Regions from separate parts of the Synechococcus sp. CCAP 1479/10 genome, predicted to be linked through region 1. Evidence: predicted binding sites of a transcription regulator. Region 1 holds the regulator's gene; each other region holds the start of a gene.
The links. Region 1 encodes NtcA, which controls nitrogen genes in cyanobacteria. Its sites were predicted from a motif close to GTANCNNNNGNTAC; they were not measured.
Positions count from the first base shown of each region.

Region 2: a site for NtcA is predicted at 1,870-1,883, ahead of urtA (urea ABC transporter substrate-binding protein). Genes of this name have one in related genera too.
Region 3: a site for NtcA is predicted at 1,451-1,464, ahead of KUG39_RS04030 (P-II family nitrogen regulator). Genes of this name have one in related genera too.
Region 4: a site for NtcA is predicted at 1,587-1,600, ahead of fmdA (formamidase). Genes of this name have one in related genera too.

Region 1 covers NZ_JAFKRJ010000022.1:101,738-105,567, forward strand. The annotation lists gene KUG39_RS06420 (RuvC family protein) at 1-299, opposite strand, end outside; gene KUG39_RS06425 (DUF3084 family protein) at 316-1,569, opposite strand; gene ntcA (global nitrogen regulator NtcA) at 1,656-2,321, opposite strand; gene rph (ribonuclease PH) at 2,464-3,216, opposite strand; gene KUG39_RS06440 (cob(I)yrinic acid a,c-diamide adenosyltransferase) at 3,381-3,830, shown strand, end outside.
Region 2 covers NZ_JAFKRJ010000006.1:268,441-272,270, reverse strand. The annotation lists gene KUG39_RS02820 (ABC transporter permease) at 1-356, opposite strand, end outside; gene urtA (urea ABC transporter substrate-binding protein) at 496-1,791, opposite strand; gene ureG (urease accessory protein UreG) at 2,018-2,632, opposite strand; gene KUG39_RS02805 (hypothetical protein) at 2,683-3,303, shown strand; gene KUG39_RS02800 (MlaD family protein) at 3,306-3,830, shown strand, end outside.
Region 3 covers NZ_JAFKRJ010000008.1:47,580-51,409, reverse strand. The annotation lists gene KUG39_RS04040 (cytochrome c biogenesis ResB family protein) at 1-929, shown strand, start outside; gene queF (preQ(1) synthase) at 931-1,347, opposite strand; gene KUG39_RS04030 (P-II family nitrogen regulator) at 1,563-1,901, shown strand; gene KUG39_RS04025 (TlyA family RNA methyltransferase) at 1,943-2,773, opposite strand; gene KUG39_RS04020 (hypothetical protein) at 2,915-3,127, shown strand; gene purB (adenylosuccinate lyase) at 3,180-3,830, shown strand, end outside.
Region 4 covers NZ_JAFKRJ010000006.1:275,302-279,131, reverse strand. The annotation lists gene KUG39_RS02860 (anthranilate synthase component I family protein) at 1-85, shown strand, start outside; gene KUG39_RS02855 (aminotransferase class IV) at 82-954, shown strand; gene KUG39_RS02850 (hypothetical protein) at 981-1,490, shown strand; gene fmdA (formamidase) at 1,657-2,862, shown strand; gene KUG39_RS02840 (FmdB family zinc ribbon protein) at 2,953-3,225, shown strand; gene urtE (urea ABC transporter ATP-binding subunit UrtE) at 3,319-3,830, opposite strand, start outside.

The sequences.
Region 1 (3,830 bases):
CCCCGGGCGGGGAACAGCTCCCAGTAGCGGCGCCGGGCCGCCAGGGTGGTGCCCCGCTCATCCACCAGCTCCACCGGCAGCAGGGGCTCCAGCCGCCGCCGCCAGGGGCCGCTGCCAGTGCCGTCGCCGATCACCACGGCCGCCAGGGCCTGCTGGCGGTGCCACTGCTCCAGCCGCTCCCAGGCCGCCTCCGGGGGCAGCACCAGGGCTTCACGGATCTCGCGGCAGGCGGGATCGGTGAGCACCAGGCCGCACTTGCTGCGGCCGGGATCGAGCCCCGCCAAAGGGCCGGTGGTCATGGCCGCACCGCCACCGTCATGGCCGCCCCGGCCGGGTGGCTCCGGCTCCGTCCTTGCGGGGCCAGCGCAGCTCCACGGTGATCGGGTCGGGGGTGTCGGCGTTCTGGGTGGCCACGGCCTCGAGGTTGGCGGTGACGCCGGCGGGGCGCTCGCTGAGGTCGCGGGCCAGGGCGTTGATGCTGGCGGCATCGAACTGGAGGCCGTTGGCCAGGGTGCCCTGGCGCTGGACCTTGGCGAAGGCGGCGGCCAGCAGCAGGTTGAGGCGGCTGCGGACGGCTTCGGGGTCGCGCACGTCGGGCTCCAGGGAGGTGCGGGAGAGGACCTCCCCCTGCTCCACCACCTGACGGTTGGGGCGCAGGTCGGGGAAGGCGAGCACCTGGGCCTCGCCCCGCAGCACGTTGGCGGCCGAGCGGATGCTGACCACCCAGGTGCCGGGGGTGGCGAGCAGCGATTCCAGCCGGGTGATGTCGCTGCGGGGCACCAGCAGGATCTGACGGTTGGGGGGCTGGCCGGGCAGGAGTAGCTGGAAAGCGGCCCGGTTCGACTCCTGCAGCAGGGCATCGATCACCTGCTTGGCCTGGTCGGGGCGCTGCAGCTGCACCTTGGCGGTGGCCAGGGGCTGGCCGCTGGCGATCACCACGTCGCCGCGGCGCAGGGCGATGACGTTGGTCTCCAGGTCCTTGAGCTCCTTGGCACCGGCGGCGATGCGGCGGCGCACATTGGCCAGTTCGGCCTCGGTGCGGCGGATCTCGGCGTCCCGGCCCTGCACCTCCCGGCTGAGCCGGGCCCGCTCGGCCTCCAGCCGGGCGCGCTGGGCCTGCAGGGGCTGGAGCTCGCGGCGCAGGGTGTCGACGCGGCGCTCGGCGGCCACCAGCTGGTCGCGGGCGCGGCGCTGGCTGGCCAGGGCCTGGTCCCGGCGGCGTTCGGCGGTGATCAGATCGAGGCGACTGCGCTCCAGCTCGCCGCGGGTGCGGGTCAGTTCCCCCTTGTTGCGCTCCAGGGCGGCGCGGCTGTCCCGCAGGCGGTCCTGGATCTGGTCGAGCTCGAAGAGCCCCACCCGCAGGCGCTCGCTCACCAGCAGCATCAGCCCCAGCGACACGGCACTGATCAGGCTGCCGGTGAGCACCGTGATCACCACGGCGGTCTTGCGGGGCCGCAGGTTGAACAGGCTGAGGCGCGCCTTGCCCACACGGCTGCCCAGCCGGTCGCCCAGGGTGGAGAGCACTCCGCCGAGCACCAGGAGCGCGAGGATCAGCAGCCAACCCGACACCTTCCGAGCCCCGGTTCCGCGATCCACCAAGTATCCATGCCGGTGGCCTCACGGCACCCGGCCGGGGCCAGCCGATCCGCTGAATCTCAGCTGAACCGCTTGGCCAGGGCGATGGGATCGAAGACGGTGATCTTCTTGCGGTCGATCTGGACCAGGCCGTCGTTGCGCAGGTCGCCAAGGAGGCGGGTGATGGTGACGCGGGTGGAGCCGATCGCCTCGGCGATGGCCTGGTGGGAGAGGCGCAGGTCGATGGTGATCCCCTCGGCGCCGGGAACGCCGAAGTCGCGGCAGAGCACGAGCAGGAAGCTCACCAGCCGGGAGGACATGTCCCGGTGGGTGAGGGTCTCGATCATGGTCTCGGTCTGGAGGATGCGGGAGGAGAGGCCCTGCAGCAGCAGCAGGCCGACGCTGGCGTCCTGCTCGATGGCGCGCCGCACCGAGGTGGCCGGGGCCGTGACCATCTCCACCCGGGTGAAGGCGATGGCGTGATAGAAGCGGTCGGAGCGCTGGCCGGTGAGCAGGGAGAGCACCCCGAAGAGGCTGTTCTCGCGCAGCAGGGCCACGGTGATCTCCTCGCCCGACTCGTAGACGCGCGAGAGGCGCACGGCGCCGCGCCGCAGCAGGTAGACCCGCTCGGCCGGGTCGCCGGGGAAGAAGATCGTCTTGCCGCGCTCGATGGTCTCGACGCTGCTGCCGGCCAGGCCGCGGATCACGTCCAGCAGGGTGGTGGCCAGGGCGCCGGGGGCGCCCATGGGGGTCACGGAGCCGGGGGATCCGCTGGAAGGGCTGCTGGGGTAGCGGCTGAAGCCACGCGTAGCGCCGACCATCAAGGCGTGGCGATTGGTGATGAACCTATGGATCGGTCTGGCCGATCCATGTAGCCAATGACACTCTTTAGCCGGTCGTGGTGCCTGGCGCCACAGCCAGGGCCTGGCGCTGGGCCTCCTGCAGGTCACGCAGGCCCGGTTCGGCCAGATCCAGCAGGGCGTCGAGGCGGGAGCGTGAAAAGGGGGCGCCCTCGGCGGTGCCCTGGATCTCCAGCAGCCGGCCCTGCTCGTCCATCACCACGTTGAGGTCGACCTCGGCGCTGGAATCCTCGGAGTAGTCCAGATCCAGCAGGGCCCGGCCATCCACCAGGCCCACCGACACGGCCGACACCTGCTGGCGCAGGGGCGAGGCGGCCAGCACACCCTGGTGCTGGAGGCGCTCCAGGGCGGCGGCCAGGGCGATCCAGGCGCCGGTGATCGAGGCGGTGCGGGTGCCGGCGTCGGCCTGGAGCACGTCGCAGTCGACCAGCAGGGTGCGCTCGCCGAGGGCCTCCAGATCAAGGGCGGCCCGCAGGCTGCGGCCGATGAGGCGCTGGATCTCCTGGGTGCGGCCGGAGAGCTTCATCAGCTCGCGCCCCTGGCGGCTGGGGGTGGAGGCGGGCAGCAGGCGGTATTCGGCGCTGAGCCAGCCGCTGCCGGAGCCCTTGCGCCAACGGGGCACCTCGGGGTCGAGGCAGACGCTGCAGAGCACGCGGGTGCGGCCGGCGGCGAAGAGCACCGAGCTGAGGGCGAAGCCCATCGGGTCCCAGTCGACGGCCACCGGGCGCAGGGCATCGGCGGCGCGGCCGTCGTTGCGGGGGGCGTCGGCGGGAGTGGTCACGCGGCCTTTGGCGGAGCCGGGCCAGCGTAGGTGGCGCCGGTGGTACGTCTGTTCCCAGCCACTACCGATGGTGTGCCGGGCTGGCGAGGGCCGCTACATTCGGGAGGTGAGCGGCCGGGGCGATCCGTCCGGACCTTTCACACCAACGCTTCCGTGGGGTGTCCATGACCGCCAGCCTCATCGACCCCGGTCACCCCCGGCGCACGGCCACCCCGGCGCGCACCGAGCCGCTGGCCCTGGTGCCGCCGCTGAGGCTGGTGAGCCAGCCGGAGGGGCTGCTGCAGATCCACACGGCGCCGTTCCGGGGCAGCTTCGCGGCGGTGTTCAGCCAGGCCCTGCGCAGCGCCGGGCTGGGCAGCCGGGTTCTGGTGAGCCAGTTCCTCAAGGGGGGCGTGGAGCAGGGGCCGGCGGGCAGCCTGACGCTGTGCGGCCGGCTGGAGTGGCTGCGGCCGGGCACGCCCCACTGCCTCGATGGGCCGCCGGGGTCCCAAGGGGAGGAGGGGGCCACGGCCGAGGAGGCGCTCGAAGCGGTGGCGGAGGTGTGGGAGGTGAGCCGCGAGCGGCTGCTGAAGGGGGATCTGGATCTGCTGGTGCTCGATGAGCTGGGCCTGGCG
Region 2 (3,830 bases), on a different contig from region 1:
CTTCGAATCAGCTGGATCAGAATCAGGCTGACTCCCCAGGTCGCCAGCAGCGTTTCAAGGGGCCGGCCATAGAGCTGCCGGATCAACGTTCTCTCCAGCAGTACCCCAATGAGCCCCGTCACGATGAACGCGAGTACCAGGGAGACCGGGAAATACAGCTCGAAGATCACACCACCCATGGGCTTGAAGGCCGATTGCACCACGTAGGTGACATAGGCCCCGAGCATCATGAATTCGCCATGGGCGAGGTTGATGACACCCATCAATCCGAACACGATGGCCAGACCTGTGGCTGCGAGCAGCAGCACAGATCCGATGCTGAGGCCATCGAGGATCTGAGAAAAGAAAAGTTCCAACGGAATGAAGGTTGAACGTTAGATCCAGCGCTGCCTGGGCGACGCTGGATCGGGTCGAACGTGGTGGTGTGCTGAGCCGGAATGGGGTGGCCCCCGAAGGAGCCACCTGTCTTTCATGGATTCACGGACCGGGCCGTGATCACATCTTGAACTTGCCGGCGTCAGGACGATCCTGAGTCCAGTCGCAGGTGAAGCCCTTGGTCTCGGGAACGAACTGGTTCCAGGGCAGCGGGGGAATGGCCTTGACGCTGTCGTAGAGGATCTTGAACTGGCCGGTGGGCTCCGCTTCGCCGATGAGCACCCGCTCGGAGGTGTGGTGGTTGGGGAACATCTTGATTTCGCCCTGGGGAGCGGCGAAGGTGATCCCAATCATGTTCGAGCGGACCTTGTCGAGGTCTTCGAAAGTGCCTGCCTTCTCGACGGCGTTCTTCCAGAGGTACACCATGTTGTAGGCGGATTCCGCCGGGTCTCCCGTGACGCGGTCGGCGCCGTACATCGCCTGGAAGTCGGCGGTGAACTTCTTGGAGGCCGGGGTGTCCAGGCTCATGAAGAAGTTCCACGCGGCGTAGGTGCCCGTGGTGTACTCGGGACCGATCTGGCGGATCTCCTCCTCGGCGATGGAGAAGGACATGATCGGGTACTTGGCCGGATCAATGCCCGAGGCCTTGAACTGTTTGAACAGGGCGACGTTGGAGTCACCGTTCAGGGTGTTGATGATGATCCCGCCATCGGGGAAGGCCTTCTTGATCTTGGCGATGATCGGGGCCACCTCGGTGTTGCCGAGGGGGATGTAGTCCTCGCCGACGGTTTCACCGCCAAGGGCCTTCATCTGCTCCTTGATGATCGTGTTCGCCGTGCGCGGATACACGTAATCGGAGCCGACCAGGTAGACCTTCTTGCCGAGCTTGTCGCCGAACTTGTCCATCAGCCATTGAACCGCGGGCTCAGCCTGCTGGTTCGGAACGGCGCCGGTGTAGAAGATGTTGCGCGAGCACTCCTGACCCTCGTACTGAATCGGGTAGAAGAGCATGTGGTTCTTCGACTCGAAGACCGGCAGCATCGCCTTGCGGCTGGCGGAGGTCCAGCCACCGAAGACGACGGCGACCTTGTCGGAGTCGATCAGTTTTTGGGCCTTCTCGGCGAAGGTGGGCCAGTCGGAGGCGCCATCTTCAGAGACAGCGACGATCTTGTAGGACTTGCCGCCGACCTTGACGCCGCCGGCGTCATTGATTTCCTTGATCGCCATCTCCTCGACTTCTTTCAAAGTCGTTTCGGAGATGGCCATGGTGCCACTGAGGGAATGAAGGATGCCGACCTTCACTTCCCCATCAAAATTGCCGCCGGAACCGGACTCGCCCCCACAGGAGACGAGGGTTACGCTCACAGCAGTTGCGGCGATTGCAGCTGCCAGTCGCCTTGAAAGATGCAGAGACATTGAAGCCTGTTCAAGATGAATTGTAGTCGCCGTAACCGACGGCAAAGGGAAAGGTAAGGAAGGACGTGGTTACCCCCGGTATCCAATGAGACAGAAAGCCGCCCAGGGCTTGCCGGAGTGAGGATTTGAACGTCGCTGAGCTGTCGATATGTTGCATTACCTACGGTTTTTCTGATCAGCGGCTGAAAGGGGAATACCAGAAGGCTTGACCGATCCGGTGCAACGCTCAGACGGCCAGCGGTTCGGGCAGTTGCCGCAGCAGGAAGCTCTCGACCCGATCGAGGCCTTCACCGCTGCGCAGATTCGTGAAACACCAGGGCCGGCCGCCGCGCATCCGCTCGGTGTCGGCCTCCATCACCGCCAGGCTGGCCCCGACCATGGGGGCCAGGTCGATCTTGTTGATCACCAGCAGGTCGGAGCGGGTGATGCCGGGGCCCCCCTTGCGGGGGATCTTGTCGCCGGCGGCCACGTCGATCACATAGATGCACAGATCCACCAGCTCCGGGCTGAAGCTGGCCGCCAGGTTGTCGCCGCCGCTCTCCACCAGCACCAGGTCCAGGTCCGGGAAGGCCTCCTCCAGCTCCTGCACCGCCGCCCGGTTGATCGAGCAGTCCTCCCGGATGGCGGTGTGGGGGCAGCCGCCGGTCTCCACGCCCCGGATCCGTTCGGGGGCCAGGGAGCCGGCGCGGGTGAGGAACTGGGCGTCCTCCTGGGTGTAGATGTCGTTGGTGACCACCGCCAGCTGCAGCCGCTCCCGCAGCCGGCGGCAGAGGGCGTCGACCAGGGCCGTCTTGCCCGATCCCACCGGCCCGGCCACACCGACCCTCAGTTTGCTGCCCATCGCCCCGATCCAGGATGGGTGCCATCCTGACGCCAGCGCCGAGGGCTGCGGTGAGTGACGGACCGATCCCGACGCTGAGCCGTCGCTTCGAGCGGCTGGATGGGCGCCTGGTCGCCACCGTGGTGGGCACGGGGGTGGTGGTCTGCCTCGGCTTCATCGAGCTGCTGCGCAGCCCCCTGCAGCAGCTCTCCAGGCTCACGATCGAACTGCTGGCGGTGCGGGCCCTGCTGTTCCTGGCCCCGCTGCTGGTCAGCCTGCTGCTGCTGCTCCGGGATGGTCCGCTGCTGCTCGGCGACCGGCGCCCCCCCGGCTCCTGGGGGCCCGACCTGCTGGCCAGCGGGCTGCTGAGCGTCGTGCTGCTGCTCTACTTCATGGCGGCGGTGATCATCACCGCCAGCCTCACGCTCAACCAGGGGGATGTGGCGGGGGAGGTGGGCTTCCTGATCGGCCAGCTGGAGCCGGCCCGCTTCGCGGCCGCCCTGGTCAGGGCGGGCGCCTATGGCGGGATCTGCGCCGCCATCTGCCTGCACCAGGCCCGCCGCGGCTCCTGCGACGCTGCGGGCATGGCGTCCCGCATGGCCCGGTCGCTGCGGCTCGGCATCGGGGTGATGGTCTGCCTCGATCTGCTCTGGACGATTGCGGTCGATCCCCTGCGCATGGGAGGAAACTGACCGTGGCCAGCACCGCCCAGCCGCGGCGCCCCGGCGCCCAGAGCCTGGTCTTCCTGGCGGGAGCGGTGGCCCTGCTGGGGGTGTTCGTGCTGGGGATCGCTCGCGCCGGCAACTGGCTCGCCCCCAGCGTCCGCCTGCAGTTCCGCACCCTCGATGCCGCTGGCCTGCAGACGGGCATGGCGGTGAAGATCTCGGGATTCGCCGTCGGCCAGGTGCGCCGGATCGTTCTGCAGCCCGACGCCCAGGTGCTGGTGGAACTGGAGCTGCGGGACCCCTACCGCTCCATGGTGGGCCGCCGCAGCCGGGCGGAACTGGCCCAGCTGGGGCTCCTGGGCGACAGCTACATCGCCATCACCCCCGACCCGGCGGCGATCGGCCAGCCCCCGATCGGTGATGGCGAGACGCTCGTGTTCACCAGCCGCCCCGACATCGATGACCTGCTCACCGAGGTGGCCAGCAGCCGCATCCCCCTGCAGCGGGCCGTCAGCAGCGGGCTGAGCCTGGCGGAGACCCGCCTGCCCCGCAGC
Region 3 (3,830 bases), on a different contig from region 1:
TCACCGCCGAGCCCGTCGCCGGCCTCGGGCGGCTGGAGGCCGAACTGCGCGGTTCGGGCTGGCAGATCCATCGCCAGGACGACCGCCTGGCGGCCCGCCGGGGGGTGCTCGGCCGGGTGGGTCCCCTGCTGGTCCATGCCGGCATGGTGGTGCTGATGGTGGGGGCGGCCTGGGGCGCCCTGGGGGGCCAGCGGCTGGAGCGCTTCCTGGCCCCGGGTCGGGAGCTGGAGCTGCTCGACAGCCGCGGCAGCACCCAGGTGACCCTGGCCCTCGACGACTTCCGCATCCAGCGGGATCCCGCCGGCCGCCCGGAGCAGTTCTCCTCCAACCTGCGGCTGATCACCCCCGGCGATACGGCCACCACCACCGAAGCCGCCATCAGCGTCAACCACCCCCTGCGCTACCGGGGCATGACGCTTTATCAGGCCGACTGGTCCCTGGCGACGATCAGCCTGCAGCTGGGCCGCAGTCCGGTGCTGGAGCTGCCGCTGCAGACCTTCCCCCAGCTGGGCGACCAGCTCTGGGGGCTGGTGCTGCCCACCCGCCCCGATGGCACCGAGCCGGTGCTGCTGAGCCTCACCAGCGAACAGGGGCCGGTGCAGGTGTTCGGCCCCGATGGCGTGGCCCTGGCCCAGCTGGTGCCCGGCGGCGAAGCCCAGGAGGTGAAGGGGCTGCCGATCCGGGTGGCGAGCGTGCTGCCCGCCAGCGGCATCCTGTTCAAACGGGACCCCGGCGTTCCCCTGGTGTACACCGGCTTCGCCATCGCCCTGGCGGGCGGTGCCCTGAGCCTGGTGGCCACCCGTCAGCTCTGGGCCATTGCCGATGGACCCGGTGGCCGGCTGCACGTGGCGGGCCTCTGCAACCGCAACCTCACCGCCTTCGCCGCCGAGCTGCCGGCGCTGCTGCAGCGGCTGGAACCCCAGCCCTGACTCAGCAGGGCCGGCGCTCGCCGTGGCTGACCCGCACCACGGTGTGGACGTTGCCCCGGGGGTTGAAATCGGCCTCCAGCTGCATCCAGACGGGATCACAGGCGCTCACCAGGTCGTCGAGGATCCGGTTGGCCGCCTCCTCGTGGGAGATGGAGCGGTTGCGGTAGCTGTTGACGTAGAGCTTGAGGGCCTTGAGTTCCAGCACCCGGGGGCCGGGCTGATACAGCAGCCGCAGGACGGCGAAATCGGGATAGCCGGAGAAGGGGCAGGTGCAGGTGAACTCCGGCAGTTCGATGGACACCTCGTAGGCGCGACCCTCGCGGGGATTGGCGAAGCAGACCAGCTGGGCCTCGGCGATGGCCCGCTCCCCGTACAGGGGGGTCACGGTCTGGGGCTGGTCGGCGACACCGGAAGCCATGGTCAGCAGGACTGGGAGACGGTTTTTGACCGTACAGGAGCTGGCCCATGGCGCGGAGCCCACGTCAAGGGCCCCGGCCGCCCGTCAGCGCCCCGGAGCTCGCGTAGCAACCGTTACGACGACCCCGGCAAGGCTCGGCGGTAATGGAGCCGTCCCCCCCTCAGGCGGGGACTCTGAGAGACTCCAACCGTCGCCTTCCTGACCGCAGCACAGCCATGAAGAAAATCGAGGCCATCATCCGCCCCTTCAAGCTCGAGGACGTGAAGATCGCCCTTGTCAATGCGGGCATCGTCGGCATGACCGTGAGCGAGGTGCGCGGATTCGGCCGGCAGAAGGGGCAGGTGGAGCGCTATCGCGGATCCGAATTCACGGTGGAATTCCTGCAGAAACTCAAGCTCGAGATCGTCGTCGACGACGACCGGGTGGCCACTGTGGTCCAGGCGGTGCAGGACGCGGCCCGCACCGGCGAGATCGGTGACGGCAAGATCTTCATCAGCACCGTGGATTCGGTGATCCGGATCCGCACCGGCGACCTCGACAGCGGCGCCATCTGAGCCCCCGCCCCTGACCCCCTGACCCTGGCCGTGGGCCCCCTTCAGGCCCCGGCCAGGGTGTCCTTCACCAGGGCTGCGATCCTGCCGGACCAGTCCGTGCCCTCCGAGGGAGGCTCGGCACCCGCTCCGGGCGGCACCAGCCACAGCAGGTATTCGTGGTTGCCGGCGGGCCCGGTCAGGGGTGAAGCCACCAGCCCTGCCGGGTGCCAGTCCACTTCCCTTGCCGCCGTGATCACGGTGGCGATGGCATCGGCGTGGGCCGCCGGATCCCGCACCACGCCCCCCTTGCCCACCCGCTGGCGGCCCACCTCGAACTGGGGCTTGACCAGCAGCAGCGCCTCACCCGCCCCCGTCAGCAGGGCCCGCAGGGCCGGCAGCACCCGGGTGAGGGAAATGAACGACACATCGGCCACGGCCAGGTCGGGCCAGGGATCGCCTTCCCCGTAGAGAAGCTCCGGGGTGAGGTGGCGCAGGTTGGTGCGCTCCCGCAGCACCACCCGTTCATCCGTGCGCAGGCTCCAGGCCGTCTGGCCGTAGCCCACATCGATCCCGTACACCCGCACGGCCCCGTGCTGCAGCAGGCAATCAGTGAAGCCGCCGGTGGAGATGCCGCCGTCGAGGCATACCCGGCCTTCCACCTGGATCGGCAGGGCCGCCAGGGCCCCCTCCAGCTTCTCGCCCCCCCGGGAGACGAACCGGGGCGGCTGCTCCACCTCCAGGGGCAGGCTCTCGGCCACCTCGGTGCCGGGCTTGTCGAGCACCTCGCCGCCCCCGCGCACCCGGCCGGCCCGGATCAGCTGCTGGGCCTGCTGGCGGCTGGTCACCAGGCCCAGATCCACCAGGCGGCGATCGAGCCGCTGCTTACGGGCCATGCTGCTTTTCGGCCATGGGTCCTGCCGCTCCACCGGCATGTTGTCACCGAACAGCGATCCAAACCGAACAAAAACCGATGGGCAGACGGTTCGGCGCGGAACAGTCGCAGGATGGCTCCAGTCTTTTCCCGGTTCCCTCCCATGGCTGGCCCTCGATCCACGGCGGCCCCCGGGTCCAACGTGGTGGAGCTGCTCCACCCGGGAAGCTTCGTGCGGCTGCGGGACCATCCCGAGGATCTGCCCCCGTTCCAGCTGATCCGCCGCCGCGGCACCCGTTGCTGGGTGCGCCAGCAGGCCTGGGGGTCGATGGTGCACCTGGAGCTGCCCTACCGCCGCCTCACCGCCGCCGCCTGAGCCGGTGGGGGCGGCTCGATAGGTTGGGGGATCGTTCACCACCGCCCGGCCCTTGATCGAGCGTTACACCCTGCCCGAAATGGGCCGCCTCTGGAGCGAGGAAGCGAAGTTCCAGAGCTGGCTCGAGGTGGAGATCGCCGCCACCGCCGCCAACGTGGAGCTGGGCCGGGTGCCCGCCGAGGCGCTGGCCACGATCCGCGAGAAGGCGGCCTTCGAGGTGCCCCGGATCCTGGAGATCGAGGCGGAGGTGCGCCACGACGTCATCGCCTTCCTGACCAACGTCAACGAGCACGTCGGTGATGCGGGCCGCTACATCCACGTGGGCATGACCAGCTCCGACGTGCTGGACACCGGCCTGGCCCTGCAGCTGAAGGCCTCGGTGGCCCTGCTGCGCACCGAGCTCGATGGCCTCTCAGGCGCCCTGCGCCGGCTGGCCCGGGCCCACAAGGACACGGTGATGATCGGCCGTTCCCACGCCATCCACGGCGAGCCGATCACCTTCGGCTTCAAGGTGGCCGGCTGGCTGGCCGAAACCGAGCGCAACCGGGAGCGGCTGGAGCGGCTCGCCACGGTGGTGGCCGTGGGCCAGATCAGCGGTGCCATGGGCACCTACGCCAACACCGATCCGCAGGTGGAGGCGATCACCTGCCGGCTGCTGGGCCTGGAGCCCGACACCGCCAGCACCCAGGTGATCGGCCGCGAC
Region 4 (3,830 bases), on a different contig from region 1:
TGGCATCGTGGCCGATTCCGACCCGGCCGGGGAGGCCCGGGAGATGGGCTGGAAGATCGAACCGCTGCTGGAGGCCCTGGCATGAGCGGCGAGGGCGGCAGCCATCCGGCCGGCACGGCCATCGCCTGGATCGACGGGCCGTCCCCGGAGGGAACCTGGGGCGATCCCGATCGGCTTTGCCTGCCCCTGAGTGACCGGGGCCTGCTGCTGGCCGACGGCCTGTTCGAAACGGTGCTGGTCGAGGGAGGGGAGCCCCGGCTGCTGGCGGAGCACCTGGAGCGCTGGCGCGTCTCGGCCGCCAGCCTGGGAATGGCGCCACCCACCGGCGCCGATCGGGTGCGGCCGCTGCTGGCCGAGGCCGTGGCCCGCAGTGGCCTCTCCGGCAGCGGGGCCCTGCGGCTCAACTGGAGCCGGGGCAGCGGCGCCGGCCGGGGCCTGGCGCTGCCGGCGCCGGACGAACCCCAGGGCCGCCCCCGCTTCTGGCTGCAGCTGAGCCCCTGGACCCCGAACTCCACCCCGGTGACGGTGATCGTCAGCGCGCTGGAGCGACGCAACGCAGCCAGCCTGGTCAGCCGCTGCAAGACCTTCGCCTACGCCGGCGCCATCCAGGCCCTGCGGGAGGCCCGGGCCGCCGGGGCTGAGGACGCCCTGCTGCTCGGCAGCGGCGGCGACCTCTGCTGCGGCACCAGCGCCAACCTGCTGCTGCGCCGGAGGGGCGACTGGATCACGCCGCCCGTGGAGAGCGGCTGCCTGCCGGGGGTGATGCGGGGCCGCGGCCTGGCCCTGGGACTGGTGCGGGAGGAGCGGTTGTCCGTGGCGGACCTGCTGGAGAGCGAGGCGGCCCTGCTGATCAACAGCCTCGGCTGCCGCCCGATCCGGCGCTGCGGCGACACCGACCTGCCCGCGCCCGCCGGGGCCCTGGACCTCTGGAAGCGGCTGCTGGTGTCGTCATAGGTTGGCCCCAGAATCGATCGATCACGTTGTCCGACGCTGTGGGGGGCCTGGGGTCCCGGAAGCACCTGGCAGGACTCCTGGCCGGCTTGCTCGCTGGTACGGGGCTCGCCCTGGCCGGTTGCACCGCCACCCCCAAGGAGGTGGCCGTTCAGGACGCCAAACCGGGCGACCTTCTCGTGGAGGTGGATGGGAACCGGGTGGAGCTGTTGCGGGCGTTCAAGCCGGGCATTGCCAATGGGCTGCACAAGGGTGTCGTGAAGGTCACCTCAGGGGGCGACGATGGCAAGGGTCAGATGTACGAAGTCACGGCGATCTGCAGCGTCAAAGGAGAGCCAGGCTGGCAAACCTATGACAATATCTTCGGAGATCCGATCAGCGATCTCAACGCCAAGAGAACATTCCCGGTCAAGAATCGCTGGCAGTTCCTGTTCCATTTTGATGGCCGTACGGAGCAGACCGGCAAGCTGGATCCCAGTGTCTGGGTCTCGCGGTTGAAGGACAATCTCTGCCGGAAAGGGGATTTCGACGACACCTGATCCTCCGACGGCATCGGGACGGCCAACCGCCGCGCCAGGCTTGATAATGATTCTTGATTTCATTCATTGGGAGCGAGTCTTGGGCTCCAATTTCCTGTAGCAATCGACACTTTCGGGCCGCAGGCCATCCTTTTGGATGGATGGGAAATTGCGCCTCGGTTTCTCGATGCCCAAAACACTCTTCTCCGTCGATCTCACCAAGCCGATGGATCAGCAGGACATGCCCGGGCACAACCGCTGGCATCCGGAAATCCCTGCCGTGGCCTCCGTGAATCCTGGTGACGTGTTCCGGATCGAATGCAAGGACTGGACCGATGGCCAGATCAAGAACAACGACGATCCCAAGGACATCGAGGATGTGAATCTCGAGGTCGTTCACGTTCTCAGCGGCCCGATCTGGGTCAACGGCGCCCAGCCCGGCGACATCCTGGTGGTGGACATCCTTGATGTCGGTGCCCTGCAGGGGGATGAGTGGGGCTTCACGGGCATCTTCGCCAAGGAGAACGGTGGCGGTTTCCTCACCGATCACTACCCCAAGGCTGCCAAGGCCATCTGGGATCTGGAAGGCATCTACACCTCCTCCCGCCACATTCCAGGCGTTCGTTTCGCCGGCATCACCCACCCGGGCCTGATCGGCTGCGCCCCCTCCCACGAGCTGCTCAACGAGTGGAACCGTCGTGAGACGGAGCTGGTGAAGACCGCCCCCGACCGCCGCACCTACGGCGCCGGCCTCTCCGGCAGCGAGCCGGTGCTGGCGGCCCTGCCCAATCCCAACAGCGCCATCCTCGGCACCCTCCCCGGCAGCGAGTTCGAGCGGGTGGCCAACGAAGCGGCCCGCACGGTGCCCCCCCGGGAGCACGGCGGCAACTGCGACATCAAGAACCTCACCAAGGGCACCCGGATCTATTTCCCGGTCTATGTCGAAGGGGCCAAGCTCTCGATGGGCGACATCCACTTCTCCCAGGGGGATGGTGAGATCTCTTTCTGTGGCGCTATCGAGATGTCCGGCTATCTCGACCTCCACGTCGAGATCATCAAGGGCGGCATGGCGAAGTATGGGATGGTCAACCCCATGTTCAAGACCAGCCCGGTGGAACCCCACTACACCGACTACCTGGTGTTCGAAGGCATCTCCGTGGATGAATTCGACGGCAAGCAGTACTACATGGACGTCCACATCGCCTACCGGCGTGCCTGCCTCAACGCCATCGAGTACCTCAAGAAGTTCGGCTACACCGGCGAGCAGGCCTACCTGCTGCTGAGCTGTGCGCCGGTGGAGGGCAGGATCAGCGGCATCGTCGACATCCCGAACGCCTGCTGCACCCTCGCCATCCCCACCTCGATCTTCGACAAGGACATTCTTCCCTGCTGATCGGCCGGCTGGAGGGAGGGGCCTGGACACCAGGCCCCTTTTTCTTGCCTGCCGCTTCTTCTCTTTGCCCTATCTTTTCCCCGTCCTGCGATGCCTGTCTACGAATACAGCTGCAGCAACGGCTGCGAAAACTATGAGGTCTGGCGCAGCATCGATGAGCGCCAAAAGGAAACCAACTGCCCCACCTGCACCGCCGAAGGCGTCCGTGTGTTCACGCCGGTGATGTCACTCAGCGGTTCGTTCCGCCTGAAGCAGGAGCAGTCCGAACCCCGCCTGGTCCGCAAGGAAACCAAGGAAGCCACCGGCAAGCCACGGCTCAAGGAGAGCGGCACCCGCCCCTGGATGCTCAATCGCGGCTGCTGAGCGCAAGACGAAGCCAAAGTCCTCCCAAGCAAAAGTCCCGGGCCGCGCCACCGCTGGTGGCATCGACCCGGGACTGGCTGTTGGCCGGACTCCTCAGACGGTGAGGAATTCCTTGATCACGTCATCGGAGAGCTTGTCGGTCTGGCCGCTGGAGACGATGCCGCCGCGTTGCATGGCGTAGTAGAAGTCGGACTGGCGCACGAAGTGCAGGTGCTGCTCCACCAGCAGCACACTGATGCCGGTCTCCTTCATGATCCGCTGCACCGCGTGTTCGATGTCGAGGATGATGGAAGGCTGGATGCCTTCGGTGGGTTCATCGAGGAGCAGCAGCTTGGGCTTGCCCAGCAGGGCGCGGGCAATGGCGAGCTGCTGCTGCTGGCCGCCACTGAGGTCGCCGCCTTTGCGCTTGAGAAACTTCTCCAGGATCGGGAAGAGATCGAAGATAAGTGGGTCGATGTGGCGGTTCTTTTCCAGGCCACCGGGAAGGGCCTCCATGCCCAGCAGTAGATTCTCCTTGACCGACACCTGGGGAATGATGTCCCGGCCCTGGGACACGTACCCGATGCCGGCCCGGGCCCGTTTGTAGGGGGGCTGGTTGGTGAGCT